DNA from 4 places in the Undibacterium sp. SXout7W genome. Region 2 is predicted to be linked to each of the others. Evidence: predicted binding sites of a transcription regulator. Region 2 holds the regulator's gene; each other region holds the start of a gene.

Region 1 (4,355 bases), on a different contig from region 2:
CGCTAGCTAGATAGAGATTTCCTAAGGAAAAAAATGAATTAGCATCATTAGGATTCGACTTAATCGTGTTATTTAATATTTTAATAAACTTGTCATGTTTTCCTAATTTCAGTAAAACGGTCGCAAGATTACTATACACATCAGTCGACCCTGGGTTAAATTTTAGTGCCTGCTCATAGGAATCTATACCCTCTTCGTGCCGATCAACATCAATCAAAACATTTCCTTTGGCTACCAATGCCTGAAAGAAAATAGGATTATATTTCAGTGCAATGTTGTATGCTTCTATAGCGTCGTGCTTACTTCCAAGCTTCGCCAAAGCATTGCCTTTATTGTAATATGCGGCAGCATAAGAATGGTCAAGTTCAATAGCTGTGTTATATGACGATAAAGCATCAGAAAAACGCTCCATTTTCATGAACACGTTACCTTTATTCAGGTGTGCCCGAGCCATTTGAGGATAGATAGTCAACAGATACTCATACGTAGATAATGCCTGATCAAAGCTACCTTGATCTTCAAAATCATTTCCCTCTTTTAAGATTAATTTCGCCCTGTCATCACCTACTGTTGCCGTATTTTTTGGTTCAGAAGGTGCTCCCAAAATACGTTTGATCCGTTGTAAAAAACCTTTTTTTTCCATTGAGGGCTCTGATATTGTCGAATGATTCTCGAGTTCAATTATTTCAAATGATGCATCAACCATTGGGTCAAGTCATCGACATACTGATCTGTATAACCGACCTCCAATAATTGCCACTTAAATACGTTACCTAACTGCGCTTTTTTATACACGTTCAGCTTGTTTTGCAGCTTGAATTCTGCAACTTTTTGTTCCATTTTTAGCAAAAGTTCTTTTTGCCTGCGTTCAAATTCCTTTTTTCCTTTGTTGCCTGATTCTGTTTTCTTCTCGCGTTCAGCGTAAAAATTTGCTAGCGCAATACCAAACTCCTTCGACTTACCCGCATCGAACCAATCAAAAAACATAAAACATTCTTCCTTTCCTCAAAATGTATCTAACCAACACTATTCATATTAAAAAAGTGTTATTTCGTCTCACGAGTTAAAACAGGTAAAAAGATTACAAATTTTTCTAAAAAAATGCGTCTTTGGGAACAAAACCGATCATTTCAGCAGTATCTTTATTCAATAAAACAGTCCAACTATTGCGAGTAGAAACAATTGGGAGAAAAATAACCTGACTCCTATTAATGCCAGACTTTGCTATCTGCTCGTCAATTAAAGCGGTATCGGCCGGATATTGTTTATATAGATCATCAACACTGCTGGCTTCACGCACAACCTGATCTTTTGATAATGCATAGTCTTGCCAAAACGCGGGCATTGCACCTCTTAATTGTCCCGTCACAGATAACACCATCAAATCCATGCGCTCGCTCTCACTTTTAGCGGCACGCATGCTCAACAGGCGAGGACCTGTCAGTGATAATCGACGGAAATCAGGAGTTGCATCAAATAATTTATCTTCGGCAATTTGAACCTGTGTAATAACGTCGAACTGCTTTCCATTAAACACAACGGCTACTGGCCTCGCCAAAAAAACGGTATGCATGCCATATAACAATCCTATTAATTGCAATAGTCCAACAATCGCCAAATCTCTTATCAATTCTCTCTTATTCTTTTTTAAGTCAAACACGACAAATGTCAACAAAGGACCGAGAATTAGATCAACCCCTATTACCAAAAATAATAACGATAAGCCTCCACATAACTGATCATAAGGCGTCGGATACCAGAGTAACGTCACAATTAGCGTCACTACTGCAGCAACACAAAGTGATATCAGCCCGTGAAAAACAAAGGCTCTGAATTTAAGGCAGTAGATATTCATATTGCAAAAAAAATTTAAAAAATATTTCCAAGTATACCTAATTAAACATAAGCAAAATACAATAAAAAAACCCGCCCAAAGGCGGGTTTTTAATAACATCAACCAAATTAACGGCACTCAGCTGGAACAAATTTTGCCTGTGCAGCACTGGAAGTACAGGTCCAACTTATAACGCCACTGCCTGCAGAAGGCTTCAACGTTAAAACAGCAGATTGAGCTTTCGCTGTACCAGTTCCAGTTAAAACACCACTTCCAGTACATGTAACGGAAGCAGTGTTTGTTGTTGCAGTAGTGATATCAGTAATCCCTTTACAAGCTGTTGCTGAATCAATCACGCCGCCATTTGAGGCAATATTCTCAGAAATAGTTGGTTTAAAACCAGTCATCAAACCCAAAACTTCAGTAACACGACCACGCGTTGTGTAGTCTTGATAAGCCGGCAAAGCCACTGCAGCCAGAATACCGATAATGGCAACAACGATCATCAATTCGATCAGTGTAAAACCTTTTTGTACTTGTTTCATAACTTTCATATTACCTCCGGATTAGGAACAAAAAAATGACCACAACTTCATTTAGCAAACGTCGTGCCAATAAACTTAAAGACGTGCGCCTGACGTAAACAATCAATATCAGTGACAAATATTATATTTCAGCCATTTTTCGTCAGATAAACTGACAATTTTTGACACTTACGTAACATGATGTTAAGTGCAGACAAATTTCATCTGCGTACCAGCCAACTCGACAACATCTCCCGAACGCAATGTTTGTTGCTGCCCCTGGATATCCACACCATTGACTTGAGTGGCAATTTTGCCTTCTACATGGCGTATTGCGTAATCATTACCTTGTCTTGTGATCGCAATAACCTGAACGCCTGGGCTACCGATTGTTGTCACTGGCTTTGTCAACGACAATTCTTTACCTGCATTGCTACCATTTAATACTTTCACTTTTGCCAATCTTACTACCTGTGGAGACTCTTTCGCGCCAGAAGAAGCAGAAGGTGCGGACGGATTTTTTTTATCTTCCTGAAATCTGAGTTTGTACTTGCCAATATCAATAATATCGTCCTGCTGTAAAAGATGTTTTTTTACAGGCTGGCTATTAACCATCGTTCCGTTAGTACTTCCCAGATCAAGTACAAAGCATCCATTTGGCGTGGTATCAATCGCGGCATGTTGTCCGCTGACAGTCAGATGATCAATGATCAAATCATTGCTTGGTCTGCGTCCAATCGTAATGCGCTGCTTCGTGATTGCATATTCCTGTTGAACCAAGCCATTAAATGTGACGATAATTTTCGCCATAAATCTCTCATTCACTTAAATTAATCGTATTACCGAAAAAATATTTTTTGCAACAGGGAGGAGCCTTGCAAGGTTTCAGCCTTAAAGAGCACAACGGAAGAATTATCCATTCCGCCGTTTCTGTTTGCGCTATCAATCAGAGATTGACAACATTCGCTTAAATTTGTTGCTTGCAACCTGAGTATGGACTGAATTTCATCATGGCTTAGCATATCGGTCAATCCATCCGAACAGATCATATACAAATCTGACTCCCGCATGGGATGGATACTGACATCAACATCAACGGTAGCTTGCGTGCCCACTGCACGAGTAATCAGGTTACGAATATTAGAGAATCTTGCATCTGCCTCACTGATATGACCAGCATTGATCTGCTCCTGCAATACAGAGTGATCCTGAGTCATTCGTTCCAATACACCGCTTCGATAACGATACACTCGAGAGTCACCAACATGTGCAACAATCAATTTATCGTGCAGGCAACACGCGAGTGCAATAGTCGTTCCCATGCCGACACACGCGGCATTATTTTGCGCCGCCAACATCACTTGACGGTTCGCCAGTGCGATAGCATCAATCACCCAATGCGCAAAATGCGCAGGACGTAATCCCCATACTGGGAACCAAATTCCATCGAGCTTATTACAAAGAAAATCAGCCACAATTTGCGCTGTCATCGCGCTTGCAACTTCTCCTGCATTGTAGCCCCCCATACCATCAGCCAGAATCACACAGCCGTAGTCAGAGCAAACAACAATTGCATCTTCGTTATGCTCTCTGACCAATCCCGTATCAGATAAGGCTGCAAACTCTATAAAACGCTGATAGACCATGGATTAAATTATTTCAATCTTATGCATCCGATTATGTCGAACAAGGGTCAAAAAAATGTCAATTTACAAAATCTCTTAAAAGCGATCACGATAACGTAAAGTTCATCATTTGATTTATACCGCAGATAGCTATGAAGAAGCTTAACATTAAGAAAACCAGTTTGCACTTGATATCCCTACTGGGCAAAATAACCGAAAAAAAAGCCGCGAAAACGCGGCTTTTTCAGCAATATACATCTGTAAATATTACAGCATCGCTTTTAACAAACGCGCCATTTCAGATGGATTCTTAGTTGCTTTGATACCGCATTCTTCCATGATGTCCAATTTCGCTTGCGCAGTATCAGCACC
Region 2 (4,355 bases):
AATATCTCCCTCTCTGTTGCAGACAAACAAGCTGGTCAACGATACCGGCAACTGCTGAGCATACTCGCCAGCAGTGTTTTGCTGTTCGGCAGTGCCCACGCCGAAAGAGCTGACAGCCTCAAAGAAACCAATATTGAAGCAGAACACTCTATCAGTGATGGTAAAAAAAATATCGTCACCCTGACAGGCGATGTCAAGCTGACACGCGGTACATTGATCGTCAAAGCCGAGCGTGCTGTCGTCACCGAAGCCGCTGACGGCCATCAGCACGCAACGCTCTACGGCAAACCAGGTGCCACTATTACCTTTCGTCAGAAACGCGATGGCGGGCCGGACTTATGGATAGAAGGTGAAGCAGAACGTGCTGAATACGATGAAAAAACTGAGCTGGTCAAATTCATCACCAGAGCCCGTGTCAAATATCTGGAAGGAAAAAAAGTCACCCAGGAACAGGAAGGTGAATTTTTATCTTATGACAGTAAAAACGATGTCTTCATCGGCACTAACTCCAGCAGCGGTCAACAAATTCCGGGCGGTGGTCGTATCAAGCTGACATTGCAACCAAAGCCAGAAAAACAGGTGAACTGAGATGACTGTGAACGACAGTACCCTGATCATTCAAGGCCTGCAAAAACGCTATGGTGCGAGGCAAGTGGTGCGCGATGTATCGCTGCAAGTAAAGAGCGGAGAAGTCGTTGGCCTGCTGGGTCCCAATGGTGCCGGTAAAACCACCTCGTTTTATATGATCGTCGGGCTGGTTCCTTCCGATGCCGGCGAGATACTCATCAATGGCACGGATATTTCTCACCTGCCGATCCACCAGCGCGCCACGCTGGGATTATCATATTTGCCGCAAGAAGCATCGGTATTCCGGAAATTATCTGTCGAAGATAACATTCGTGCGGTACTGGAATTGCAAAAAGACGAGCAAGGAAAATTTTTAAATAGTCGAGAAATCGACCAGCGTCTGAATAATTTGCTGGCTGATTTACAAATCGAAAAAATTCGTGAAAATCAGGCGTTGTCACTTTCCGGAGGCGAACGTCGCCGCGTGGAAATTGCCCGCGCACTGGCAACCAATCCACGTTTTGTGTTGCTGGATGAACCGTTTGCCGGCGTCGATCCGATTGCCGTGATTGAGATTCAACGTATCGTGGGGTTTCTCAAAGAACGTCGTATAGGTGTGCTGATCACTGACCACAATGTGCGTGAAACGCTGGGAATCTGCGATCACGCTTACATCATCAATCAAGGCGCAGTGCTGGCCAGCGGTAAGCCAGATGACATTATTCAAAATGAGTCAGTGCGTCGGGTCTATCTGGGAGAGCATTTCCGCATGTGACGGGAATCATCATGAAACAAAGCCTGCAACTACGTACCTCACAACATCTGGCACTGACGCCACAATTGCAGCAATCCATCCGATTACTGCAATTGTCGACGCTGGAGCTTCATCAGGAACTGGAAACTCTTCTGGTAGAGAATCCTTTGCTTGAACGTGTCGACGATCCACTCGACAACGCCGTACGCCTGCTGGCAGATGGCGCCATTTCCAGCAACAATACGAATGCCGATGCTGGCATGCAAACAACAGGCAATACAGACGAGCACGCGCCTGCTGCAAGTGATGCTGGTGGCGATGCCGATACGGCCCCGATCAATGATGCCGTCAGTGCCAGCGATAACGACTGGAGCTTTGATGACGTGCCTCAGGGCGGGCATTCATCTGAAGAAGACGAAGGCCGTTCACAACTGGAATCTGCTCACACGACACTGCATGAGCATTTACAGGAGCAGATGCGACTGAATCTGCGCGAGCCACGTGATCGGGCGCTGCTTGAACTGATTATCGATGCAATAGATGACAACGGTTATCTGATCGAAACGCTGGAAGAAATTCATGCCAGTTTGCCGCTGGAACTTGGTGTCGAACTGGAAGAACTCTCGTTTGCACTGTCCATGCTGCAAAGTTTTGATCCACCGGGTGTCGGTGCCCGTACACCTGCGGAATGTCTGGCATTGCAGATCAAACGCATGCCCAAAATCGCCTTTGTCACGCGTCGCCTGGCATTGCAGATTGTAGAAACACAACTCACTCTTTTCGCCCAGCGGGATTTCAACAAACTAAAAAAACTTCTCGATTGCGATGACGAAGATTTGCGCGAGGCCCAGACCGTGATACGCCAATGCAAACCACGTCCTGGTGCTGTATTTGCAGAAACGGATTCCGATTTCGTCGTACCCGATGTCATCGTCAAAAAATCAGGCAATGGCTGGCAAGTGTTACTGAATCAGGATGTCATGCCAAAGCTGCGCGTCAGCAGCATGTACGCCAACATCATGAAACAAAATCGTGGTGAAACCGGCATGGGTTCGCAATTGCAGGAGGCACGCTGGCTGATCAAAAATATGCGGCAACGTTTTGATACTATTTTGCGCGTTGCACAAGCGATAGTGGAAAGACAACGCAACTTTTTTACTCACGGTGCTGTTGCCATGCGCCCCCTTGTTTTGCGCGAAATAGCTGATACACTAGGATTACACGAGAGCACTATTTCTCGCGTAACGACTCAGAAATACATGCTGACGCCGCATGGGATGTTTGAGTTGAAGTATTTTTTCGGCAGCCATGTCGCGACGGAAACAGGAGGCGAAGCATCTTCCACCGCGATACGTGCACTCATCAAGCAGTTGATAGGAGCAGAAGACCAGAAAAGCCCACTCTCTGACAGTAAAATTGCAGACATGCTGGGTGAACAGGGCATGGTAATTGCCCGAAGGACAGTTGCCAAATACCGTGAAGCCCTCAAAATACCACCAGTCAGTTTGCGAAAATCTTTGTAAGTAGTCCTTGTAATCACGGTTTGAATTGCTATATATGATTTAGCTCAAAATAATTCCGATGAAATGAGCGCATCGTTATAGCAAGTAACATCACCATAGGAGCACAGTATGAATCTCACCATCAGTGGACATCACGTCGAAGTTACTCCTGCAATTCGTGAATATGTACATACCAAGCTGGAACGCATCCGGCGCCACTTCGACCAAGTCATTGATATTGCCGTTATTCTGACGGTCGATAAGCTCCGGGAGAAAGAAAAACGACATAAAGCGGACATTAACCTGCACATCAGCGGTAAAGATATCCACGTAGAAAGTCTGTCGCATGATCTGTATTCTGCCATTGATACCCTGATCGACAAACTTGATCGTCAGGTGATCAAACACAAAGATAAAATTCAGGACCATCAGCATGATGCCATCAAGCACATTCCTGATCCGGCCTCTGCCTCATAATTTCTGCGGTTAGGGAAGACTTAAAAAGGACGCAATATTGCGTCCTTTTTTGCGATCTCTGCAATCGCGTGACGAGGATGATCGTCAACGTTAGAATGTCTGTCTCTACACTACTCAACGGTATTTTTCATGAGCGAATACGTACACACCTCTATCCGGAACAAAATCGGCTTTATCATGCTGGATCGCCCGAAGGCACTGAACTCCTTATCGCTGGACATGGTACGTACAATCACTGAAAGTCTGTTGCAATGGCGAGACAATGACGAAGTGAATGCTGTCTTCATTTACAGCAGCAGTGAAAAAGCATTTTGCGCCGGTGGTGATATTCGTTTTTTCTACGATGTAGGTACAGCAACCCCGACAGGCGACAGTGCTTTGCTGGAAGATTTTTTCACTGAAGAATATGCGCTGAATCATGTCATTCATTTTTATCCGAAGCCGTATATTGCACTGATGAATGGCGTCGTCATGGGCGGTGGGATGGGTATTGCCCAGGCTGGTTCGGATTGTGGTCTGCGCATTGTGACTGAGCGTACCAAGATGGCGATGCCGGAGGTGAATATCGGTTTATTCCCTGACGTCGGCGGCGGCTATTTTCTGTCGCGCACGCCAGGACAAATTGGCACTTATCTGGGGCTGACGGGTGAAATCATCGGGGCAGCCGATGCGCTGTATGCTGGTCTGGCCGACGTGTTTATTCCGACAGCAGAGTTACCCGCCCTGATGCAACTGCTGGAAACCACCGATAGCACCAATCGCACCGATATCCGCCATACGATCCGCACATTTGCAGCGACATTTGCAGATCAGGCTGCGCCTGCGGACAGCAAACTGGCAGCGCAACGCAACGTGATTGACCAGCACTTCAGTGGCAATCAGGTGCAAGAGATTGCCCGCCGTCTGGAAAACGACAGCAATGCCTTTGGGCAGCAAACCCTGGCAATGATGCAAAAACGTTCTCCGTTGATGATGTGTGTCACGCTGGAACAATTACGTCGCGGTGCGACGTTGTCTGTCGCAGATGATTTGCGTATGGAACGCAATATGGTGCG
Region 3 (4,355 bases), on a different contig from region 2:
CAGAATTCGCGTCTAAAGAATTGCCGGATCTGGATGTGTCCATCCGTGGCGCGGTCTCGATTGCACGTCGCCTGCAAGACCCGCTGGCGGAGCTGGTGAAGATCGATCCGAAATCGATCGGCGTTGGTCAGTATCAGCATGATGTCAGCCAGACCCAGCTGGCACGTTCGCTCGATGCGGTGGTGGAAGACTGCGTGAATGCAGTCGGCGTGGATGTGAACACCGCCTCCGCGCCTTTGCTGGCACGGGTGTCCGGTTTGTCTGCCAGCGTCGCGCAAAGCATCGTCAATGTCCGCGATGCCAAAGGCATGTTCAGTTCCCGCGCCGATCTGCGCGCAGTACCGCGCCTCGGTGACAAAACCTTTGAACAAGCCGCTGGCTTTTTGCGCGTGATGAATGGCAGCAATCCGCTCGATGCGTCGGCAGTTCACCCGGAATCGTATCCGCTGGTCGAAAAAATTCTGGCCGATATCAAGAAAGATGTGAAAGGTGTCATCGGCGACAGCGGCTTATTGAAATCGCTGAACGCCGCCAAATACGCCGACGAAAAATTCGGTGTGCCGACCATCACCGACATCATCAAAGAGCTGGAAAAACCAGGCCGCGATCCGCGCCCTGAATTCACCACCGCCACCTTTAAAGACGGCGTGGAAGACATCAAAGATTTGCAGCCCGATATGATTTTAGAAGGCGTCGTCACCAACGTTGCCGCGTTTGGTGCCTTCGTCGATATCGGCGTGCATCAGGATGGTCTGGTGCATATCTCCGCGCTGTCGAACACCTTTGTCAAAGACCCGCACACCGTCGTCAAAGCCGGTCAGGTGGTGAAAGTCAAAGTCATGGAAGTCGACGTCAAACGCCAGCGTATCGCCCTCACCATGCGCCTCACCGACAGCGCACCACAGCCCGGCAGCAAACCGGAACAACGCGGCGACCGCAACGACGCCAAACGCCTGGGCCAGCACCAGCAACAACGCAAACAAGAAGCCGCCCCGGCAGGCAACGCAATGGCAGCCGCGTTTGCGAAATTACGCGGTTGAGATTAAAAATTCTGCGAAAGAAAACGCAGCAGTAACATAACTAAACACCCTGGTTTTTACCGGGGTGTTTTTTTGTTATCTTGTCACCGCAAGCAAATACGAAGCACCATTCAAGCCCCCTATTCCCGGTAAATGACGCAGACCAGAACAAGGCAAACGAATTGAGGAGAATGAGCATTCATGACAGGCTCCTGTTGTTATACTGCACATTCAATCAGTATAAAGAAAAAAACCCATACCAAATAAGGACTTGCAACGCACTGGAACTTGTTGCTTATTTATCATCTATCTGTTATTTTGCCATTTTGCACTTTAAAACAAGTTAGGGGTCTTGATATGTACTCCGAAATCACCGCTGCTATTCAGAGCACCAAGACGGCTATCGAGCTTGTCAAAGCCGCTCACGGGCTTTCCAATTACAGTGAGCTTCTTACCGCTGTCACTGCTGTTCAGATAAAGCTCACGGACGCCATCGCTTCTGAGTTGGCGAGCCAAGAGAAGCAAGCGGCGCTCGCCGAACGGGTGCGCGAACTTGAAAAGCAAATAGCAGAGATCGAGGACTGGAAGAGTCAAATTCAACGCTATGCGCTTTTTCAGTTTCCCGCTACCAACGCACTCGCTTACGCTTTGAAGGCGGGAAGCGAGTGCGGCGAGCCAATGCACTATCTTTGTACAGCCTGCGTGGATAAGAAAAAGAAAACCACATTGCAGCCACACGGACGCTTTCTTCATTGTCCGGAATGCAAGACAGACATTGCTACTGAAAAGTCCAAGCCAATAAATTATGGTGGTCGGGGTAGTTCGTAGATGACGGCCTGACCCCCAACCCGGCAGTCGAGCGGACCTGCGCAAAAAGCCGCGCAGCAAGCGTAGGGTGCGTTACACGCACCAATTTTTTACCCCCTCACCGTAAATCAATTTATGAATGTCCATACATTACTTAAGACAAAAAGACTTTTTTATACCAATGATTAAAAAGAACGGCAGCTAATTACATTAATATTTCAGCTTTATTATCATTTTTTTTACCGCTGACGCGGTGCCTAAAACGCGCTCTATGCTTACAACATATGTCTTTGATAATCGGTCAAAAGGTTAAGCTTATTTCTACCGGAGAAGTGGGCGTCGTTATTTACACGTGGAAAAATGAACACGGAGACGTTGACACTTATGTGGCATTCTTTGGCGAGGCGTTTCCCGATGGGCAGCCGACCAGTAGACCTTACATTCTCCGTTACTACGAAAGTAGCTTGGAGGCACTTGAGTGAGGTTTTTTATGCACCAATATGTTCGCAACCTCACGTGCGTTTTAATCCAGCAAACGTAGGGTGCGTTCCACGCACCCTTTTTTGAAACTCCTCTCCGTTAATTAACCGAATATCGGATTTTTAGTGTCATTGTTCATCTGAATAAGACGTACTGTCACAATTTGGAACAGCCCTTTTTTGCGCATTTTTTGCCTGTTCTAAAACGATACAACTGTGACAGTGCATTTGATTCTTCTGCACGCATTCCTCATCGTATTTTTAAAAATCCCACTCTGAAACCTGGTGAAAGCCAAGGATTTTGTTGAGTTGGCACGCCGATTGCAAATCAGAGCATGTGCAACATGCACCTGATTTTATTTCGGCATATTCAACAAGCATTCATCCGGAGACAGCATCATGAACTTGACAGATATCAGCAAATTTGGCCTCAGCAATCCATACAAACAACGCTATGACAACTTTATTGGCGGCAAATTTGTTCCGCCGGTCAACGGCAATTATTTTGAAAATCTGAGCCCGATTTTTGGCCAGGCTTTCTGTGAAGTGGCTCGCTCAACAGCGGAAGACATAGAACTGGCGCTGGATGCAGCGCATGCAGCTAAAGCAAGCTGGGGTAAGACATCGCAAACAGAACGCGCCAATATCCTGAATAAAATCGCAGATCGTCTGGAAGCCAATCTGGCGACACTAGCAACCGCTGAATCGATTGATAACGGTAAACCTATTCGCGAAACCATGGCAGCGGATATTCCGCTGGCGATTGATCATTTCCGTTATTTCGCAGGTTGCATCCGCGCACAAGAAGGTTCTGTTGCACAGATCGACTCCGAAACTTACGCCTACCATTTCCATGAGCCACTCGGCGTTGTTGGTCAGATTATTCCGTGGAATTTCCCGATTCTGATGGCAGTCTGGAAAATGGCGCCAGCATTGGCTGCTGGTAACTGTATCGTGCTGAAACCAGCTGAACAAACACCGGCATCGATCATGGTGCTGGTCGAATTGATTCAGGATTTGTTACCGCCTGGCGTGTTGAACATTGTGAATGGCTTTGGTCTGGAAGCCGGTAAGCCATTAGCATCCAGCAAGCGTATCGCTAAAATTGCGTTCACAGGTGAAACCGGTACTGGCCGCCTGATCATGCAATACGCGTCACAAAATCTGATTCCTGTCACGCTGGAACTGGGTGGTAAATCACCGAATATTTTCTTTGCGGATGTGATGGATCAGGACGATGCTTTCTTCGATAAGTGTCTGGAAGGTTTTGCGATGTTCGCGCTGAATCAGGGTGAAGTCTGTACGTGCCCATCCCGCGTGTTGATTCAGGAATCGATTTATGAGCGCTTTATTGAGCGTGCAATCAAGCGTGTTGCCGCGATCAAGCAAGGTCACCCACTCGACAGTTCAACCATGATTGGAGCACAGGCTTCTCAGGAACAACTGGAAAAGATTTTGTCGTATCTGGACATCGGCAAACAGGAAGGTGCGGAATGCCTGCTGGGCGGAGCACGTCAACAGCAATCCGGCGAACTGGAAGGCGGTTACTACATTCAGCCGACTATTTTCAAAGGCCATAACAAGATGCGCATCTTCCAGGAAGAAATCTTTGGCCCGGTTGTGTCTGTCACTACCTTCAAAGATGAAGCCGAAGCACTGGAAATTGCCAATGATACGTTGTACGGCCTTGGCGCTGGCTTGTGGACTCGTGACGGCTCCCGCGCTTTCCGCGTAGGTCGTGGCATACAAGCCGGTCGTGTCTGGACGAACTGCTATCACCTGTATCCTGCTCACGCAGCATTTGGCGGCTACAAACAATCCGGTATCGGTCGTGAAAATCATAAGATGATGCTGGATCACTACCAACAAACTAAAAATTTGCTGGTCAGCTATAGCCCGAATGCTCTCGGATTCTTCTGAGAACGTGTTCACGATCTGTAGCGAGAGGGAGTCAGTGGGCGCTCAACAGCGCGGAAACACCGGAATGTACTCAAGTACATGAGGATATTGAGCACTGTTGAGTACCCAATCACGCCCTCGCAGTAAGATC
Region 4 (4,355 bases), on a different contig from region 2:
CGCCGACATAAATTTCCCAGCCAGAATCCACGCCAATCACACCAACGTCTTTAATGCCAGCTTCAGCACAATTTCGTGGGCAGCCAGATACTGCCAGCTTCACTTTGTGCGGCGAATACATCCGCGCCAGTTCACGCTCTAACTGTTGGCCCATCAATGTCGAATTCTGCGTCCCCATACGGCACCATTCGCTACCAACACAGGTTTTCACCGTACGCAAACCCTTGGCGTACGCCAGGCCGGACGGCATGCCAAGATCATGCCAGACCTCGCGCAAATCTTCTTTTTTGACGCCAAGCAAATCGATACGCTGACCACCTGTCACTTTGACAGTCGGGATTTTAAATTTATCGACTACGTCTGCAATCCGGCGCAGTTCTGACGCATTCGTCTCGCCACCCCACATACGCGGAATCACCGAGTAAGTGCCGTCTTTCTGGATATTCGCGTGGGAACGCTCATTAATAAAACGTGATTGCGGATCATCTTTTGCTTCACGTGGCCAGGTCGAAATCAGGTAGTAATTGATGGCAGGACGGCAGCTGGTGCAACCATCCGGCGTGCGCCAGTTCATGAACTTCTGGGTGCCAGAAACGGTCAGTAATTTATGCTCCCTGATCGCATCGCGAACTTCCTGATGAGTATGATCGGTACAGGAACACATGGCCTTGACTTTGGCGCTGTCACTATAATCACTACCAACCGTGAACATGATGATCTGTTCAACCAGACCGGTACAGGAACCACAAGATGCCGATGCTTTGGTATGTTTGCGCACTTCATCGAGTGTCAGCAAACCCTTTTCCTTAATGGTCTTAACGATCGTTCCCTTGCAAACGCCGTTACAACCACAGACTTCCGCCTCATCTGGCATCGCGGCTGCTTTGGTAAAACCTTCGTGTCCAACGTCACCGGTATTAGATTCGCCAAACATCAGGGAATCGCGAATTTCGGCAATATTTTTACCTTCGCGCAGTAGCTTGAAATACCAGCTACCGTCTGCAGTATCGCCATACAAACATGCACCGATCAGCTTGTCGTCTTTCACTACCAGTTTTTTGTACACGCCACCTATAGGATCGGACAAAATAATTTCTTCAGTATCTTTTCCACCCATAAATTCACCGGCAGAAAACAGATCAATACCTGTGACTTTCAGCTTGGTGGAAGTGACTGATCCTTGATAACGCCCGATACCAAAATTGGCCAGATGATTAGCGCAAACTTTCGCCATTTCAAATAGCGGCGCTACGAGGCCATACACCGTGCCGCGGTGATTCACACACTCGCCAACGGAGTAAATTCGAGGATCATACGTCTGCATCGTATCGTTGACGACGATACCGCGATTGCAATACAGCCCCGCGGATTCAGCCAGCGCCGTGTTAGGACGAATACCGACAGCCATCACGATCAATTGCGCAGGAATCTCAAGCCCGTCATTAAAGCGAATGCCTTTTACATGACCTTGATCATCGCTCAGAATCGCTTCTGTATTTTTCTCCAGCAAGAAATTCAGGCCGCGGTCTTCCAGGGATTTTTGCAGCATTTTGCCGGCGACAGGATCGAGCTGACGCTCCATCAACCAGCCCGGCAAATGCACAACGGATACTTTCATTCCTCGCATCATCAAACCATTGGCAGCTTCCAGCCCCAAGAGCCCACCACCGATCACGACGGCATGTGTATGCTTGGACGCAGCCTCGATCATGGTGTTCGTGTCATAGATGTCGCGGTAGGCAATCACTCCCTTCAGATCTTTGCCCGGTACAGGCAACATGAAAGGTGTCGAACCTGTGGCGATCAGCAAACGATCGTATTCTGTTTGCGTACCATCGTCAGCAATAACGACGCGCTTCACACGGTCGATCTTGACGATCGTTTTACCCAGATGCAGGGTAATATTATTTTCTTCATACCAATCGACATCATTGAGCATAATGTCTTTGATTGTCTGCTCTCCCGCCAATACTGGCGACAGCAAGATACGGTTGTAATTGGCATAAGGTTCAGAACCGAATACCGTAATATCATATAAATCAGGAGCGATCTTTAATAACTCTTCAAGAGTGCGAACACCAGCCATCCCGTTCCCGACCATCACCAGCTTTAACTTTTTCATACCAACTCCTTTGCTTGTCTCCCTCGTCTATAAGCAAGAGCGATGCCAGTTTTTCCGGCACACAGATTCGCCGTGTCGCGCCTGCCTGGACATTGCCGCATGCTGATAGCTCTTTTCAGAGGGAGGCAGCGCACCAAATGAAAGAATCCAAAGGAAATAAAGCACCAACATCGTTATTCATCACCATCTATGCATCAGCATCGTCCGAAAATGAAAAGCAACTCACCAAAGCATCACAACAACACCTCAAAGAAGTGCAATGCACCACAAAATTTATAAAATGCACAGTTTTCGAGCGCACCATTTCTTTCCATGAATGCCTACTACGCGCGCACTCTGCACAATCTGATGGCATGGCACTTGCATAAGACAAACTCATAATCAACAGGAGTTATCATGCAAAAAACCTCGTTCTGGAAAGTGGGCCACACACCCACCCTGCTCGCTGCATTCTTTTATTTTGATCTGAGTTTTATGGTCTGGGTGCTACTCGGGCCGTTGGGCATTCAGATATCAAAAGATCTTGGTCTGACGGCGGCCCAGAAAGGGCTGGTCGTGGCAACACCGTTGCTGGCTGGTGCCTTATTGCGTATCGTCATGGGCATGCTGGTCGATCATCTGAAACCTAAAAAGGCGGGACTGATCGGTCAAGTTGTTGTTCTGGTCGGCTTATGCTGGGCATGGCTGGGGGATATCCACAGCTACGAACAGTTGCTGTTCCTGGGCATCATTTTAGGTGTCGCCGGATCTGCATTTGCGGTTGCACTGCCGCTGGCTTCACGCTGGTATCCGCCAGAGCATCAGGGTACTGCGCTCGGTATTGCTGGCGCTGGTAATTCCGGCACTGCCTTTGCTGCTTTATTTGCTCCGGCACTCGCAATTGCTTATGGCTGGCAAAATGTGTTCGGTCTGGCGTTGATTCCCTTGCTGATTGCATTGTCCGTCTATCTGGTATTTGCCAAAGATGCACCGGGCGAAGTGCAGAGTAAATCATTAACAGAATATCTGGCAGTGCTGAAGGATAAGGACGCGTGGTGGTTCATGTTCTTTTATAGTGTGACTTTCGGCGGCTTCTCTGGTCTGGCATCATCCCTGACCATTTACTTCAACACTCAATATGGACTGACGCCCGTGACTGCCGGTTATTTTACTGCAGCCTGCGTTTTTGCCGGCTCGCTGGTGCGCCCTATGGGTGGCCGGATTGCTGACCGTATCGGCGGTATTAAAACCTTGTCGGTCATGTATGTCATTGCAGCGAGTTTCCTGTTCATTGCATCCACAGGCTTACAATCAGCAACAGCTGCCGTCATCGTTTTCGTGATTGCGATGCTGGCGCTGGGCACAGGTAACGGTGCCGTATTTCAGCTAGTGCCACAACGCTTTCGCAAGGAGATGGGTGTGATGACAGGTCTGGTCGGTATGGCTGGCGGTATCGGAGGCTTTTATCTCGCCGCGAGTATGGGTTATTCTCGCCAGATGACAGGTAGCTATCAGCTTGGTCTTTCTATTTTTGCCGGACTGGCAGTAATTGCCTTACTGGGATTATCCATGGTAAAAAAACGCTGGCGCACGACATGGGGCTCTGCTGCCATGACCACAGCAAAAATCTGATATGCCGCTCATCGCCTCCACTGGACACCAATCTGTTGCGGGAATCCGTTCCCGCAACGAGGATTTTATCGGCATGGTCACACCGGATGAACCTGAGCGGTCCAGTAAAGGTCTGATCATGGCGATTGCCGATGGCGTCTCCGGTAATGAAGGTGGGCGCGAAGCCGCAGAGTATTCAGTACGCGGATTACTGACCGATTATTACGCCACCCCGGACACGTGGGAAATCACGACAGCGCTGGAAAAAGTGCTGGTCGCCATTAATAGCTGGGTACAGCAACAAGGCTCTATCCGGCGCGAACTGGCAGGCATGGCTACGACCCTGACTGCGCTGGTGCTGCGCGGGCGCATGTACTACACGGCACATGTCGGTGATACGCGTTGCTACCTTTACCGCGACGGCAAGTTGCAAAAACTGACGCAGGATCATGTCTGGGACCGTCCGGAAATGCAGCATGTACTCACGCGCGCCATCGGGCTGGACAATCGTCTGGCGATTGATCACGGCATGGGTGAAGCACGTGTGAACGATGTCTTTCTGCTTGCCAGCGATGGTGCCTGGGCATCGATGACGGAATATGATCTGACCGATTATCTGAAACAAGTCAGTCAGCAAATCCTG

What was found. Region 2 encodes sigma-54, which starts transcription at its own class of promoters, with help from an activator protein. Its sites were predicted from a motif close to TGGCANGNAANCTGCTTT; they were not measured.
Region 1: a site for sigma-54 is predicted at 2,431-2,448, ahead of ACO0LB_RS00995 (pilin). Genes of this name have one in related genera too.
Region 3: a site for sigma-54 is predicted at 2,616-2,633, ahead of adh (aldehyde dehydrogenase). Genes of this name have one in related genera too.
Region 4: a site for sigma-54 is predicted at 2,153-2,170, ahead of nirB (nitrite reductase large subunit NirB). Genes of this name have one in related genera too.

What each region holds. Positions count from the first base shown of each region.
Region 1 is NZ_JBMPPF010000001.1:224,739-229,093, reverse strand. Features, by position in the region: gene ACO0LB_RS01010 (tetratricopeptide repeat protein) at 1-643, opposite strand, end outside; gene ACO0LB_RS01005 (hypothetical protein) at 682-987, opposite strand; gene tfpZ (TfpX/TfpZ family type IV pilin accessory protein) at 1,094-1,855, opposite strand; gene ACO0LB_RS00995 (pilin) at 1,963-2,388, opposite strand; gene ACO0LB_RS00990 (FHA domain-containing protein) at 2,563-3,168, opposite strand; gene ACO0LB_RS00985 (Stp1/IreP family PP2C-type Ser/Thr phosphatase) at 3,198-4,004, opposite strand; gene sucD (succinate--CoA ligase subunit alpha) at 4,251-4,355, opposite strand, start outside.
Region 2 is NZ_JBMPPF010000009.1:112,338-116,692, forward strand. Features, by position in the region: gene lptA (lipopolysaccharide transport periplasmic protein LptA) at 1-588, shown strand, start outside; gene lptB (LPS export ABC transporter ATP-binding protein) at 590-1,342, shown strand; gene ACO0LB_RS10710 (RNA polymerase factor sigma-54) at 1,354-2,844, shown strand; gene hpf (ribosome hibernation-promoting factor, HPF/YfiA family) at 2,953-3,300, shown strand; gene ACO0LB_RS10720 (enoyl-CoA hydratase/isomerase family protein) at 3,430-4,355, shown strand, end outside.
Region 3 is NZ_JBMPPF010000017.1:7,529-11,883, forward strand. Features, by position in the region: gene ACO0LB_RS15290 (Tex family protein) at 1-1,040, shown strand, start outside; gene ACO0LB_RS15295 (hypothetical protein) at 1,377-1,847, shown strand; gene adh (aldehyde dehydrogenase) at 2,705-4,225, shown strand.
Region 4 is NZ_JBMPPF010000001.1:348,710-353,064, reverse strand. Features, by position in the region: gene nirB (nitrite reductase large subunit NirB) at 1-2,122, opposite strand, end outside; gene ACO0LB_RS01530 (hypothetical protein) at 2,260-2,490, shown strand; gene ACO0LB_RS01525 (nitrate/nitrite transporter) at 2,519-3,733, shown strand; gene ACO0LB_RS01520 (protein kinase domain-containing protein) at 3,735-4,355, shown strand, end outside.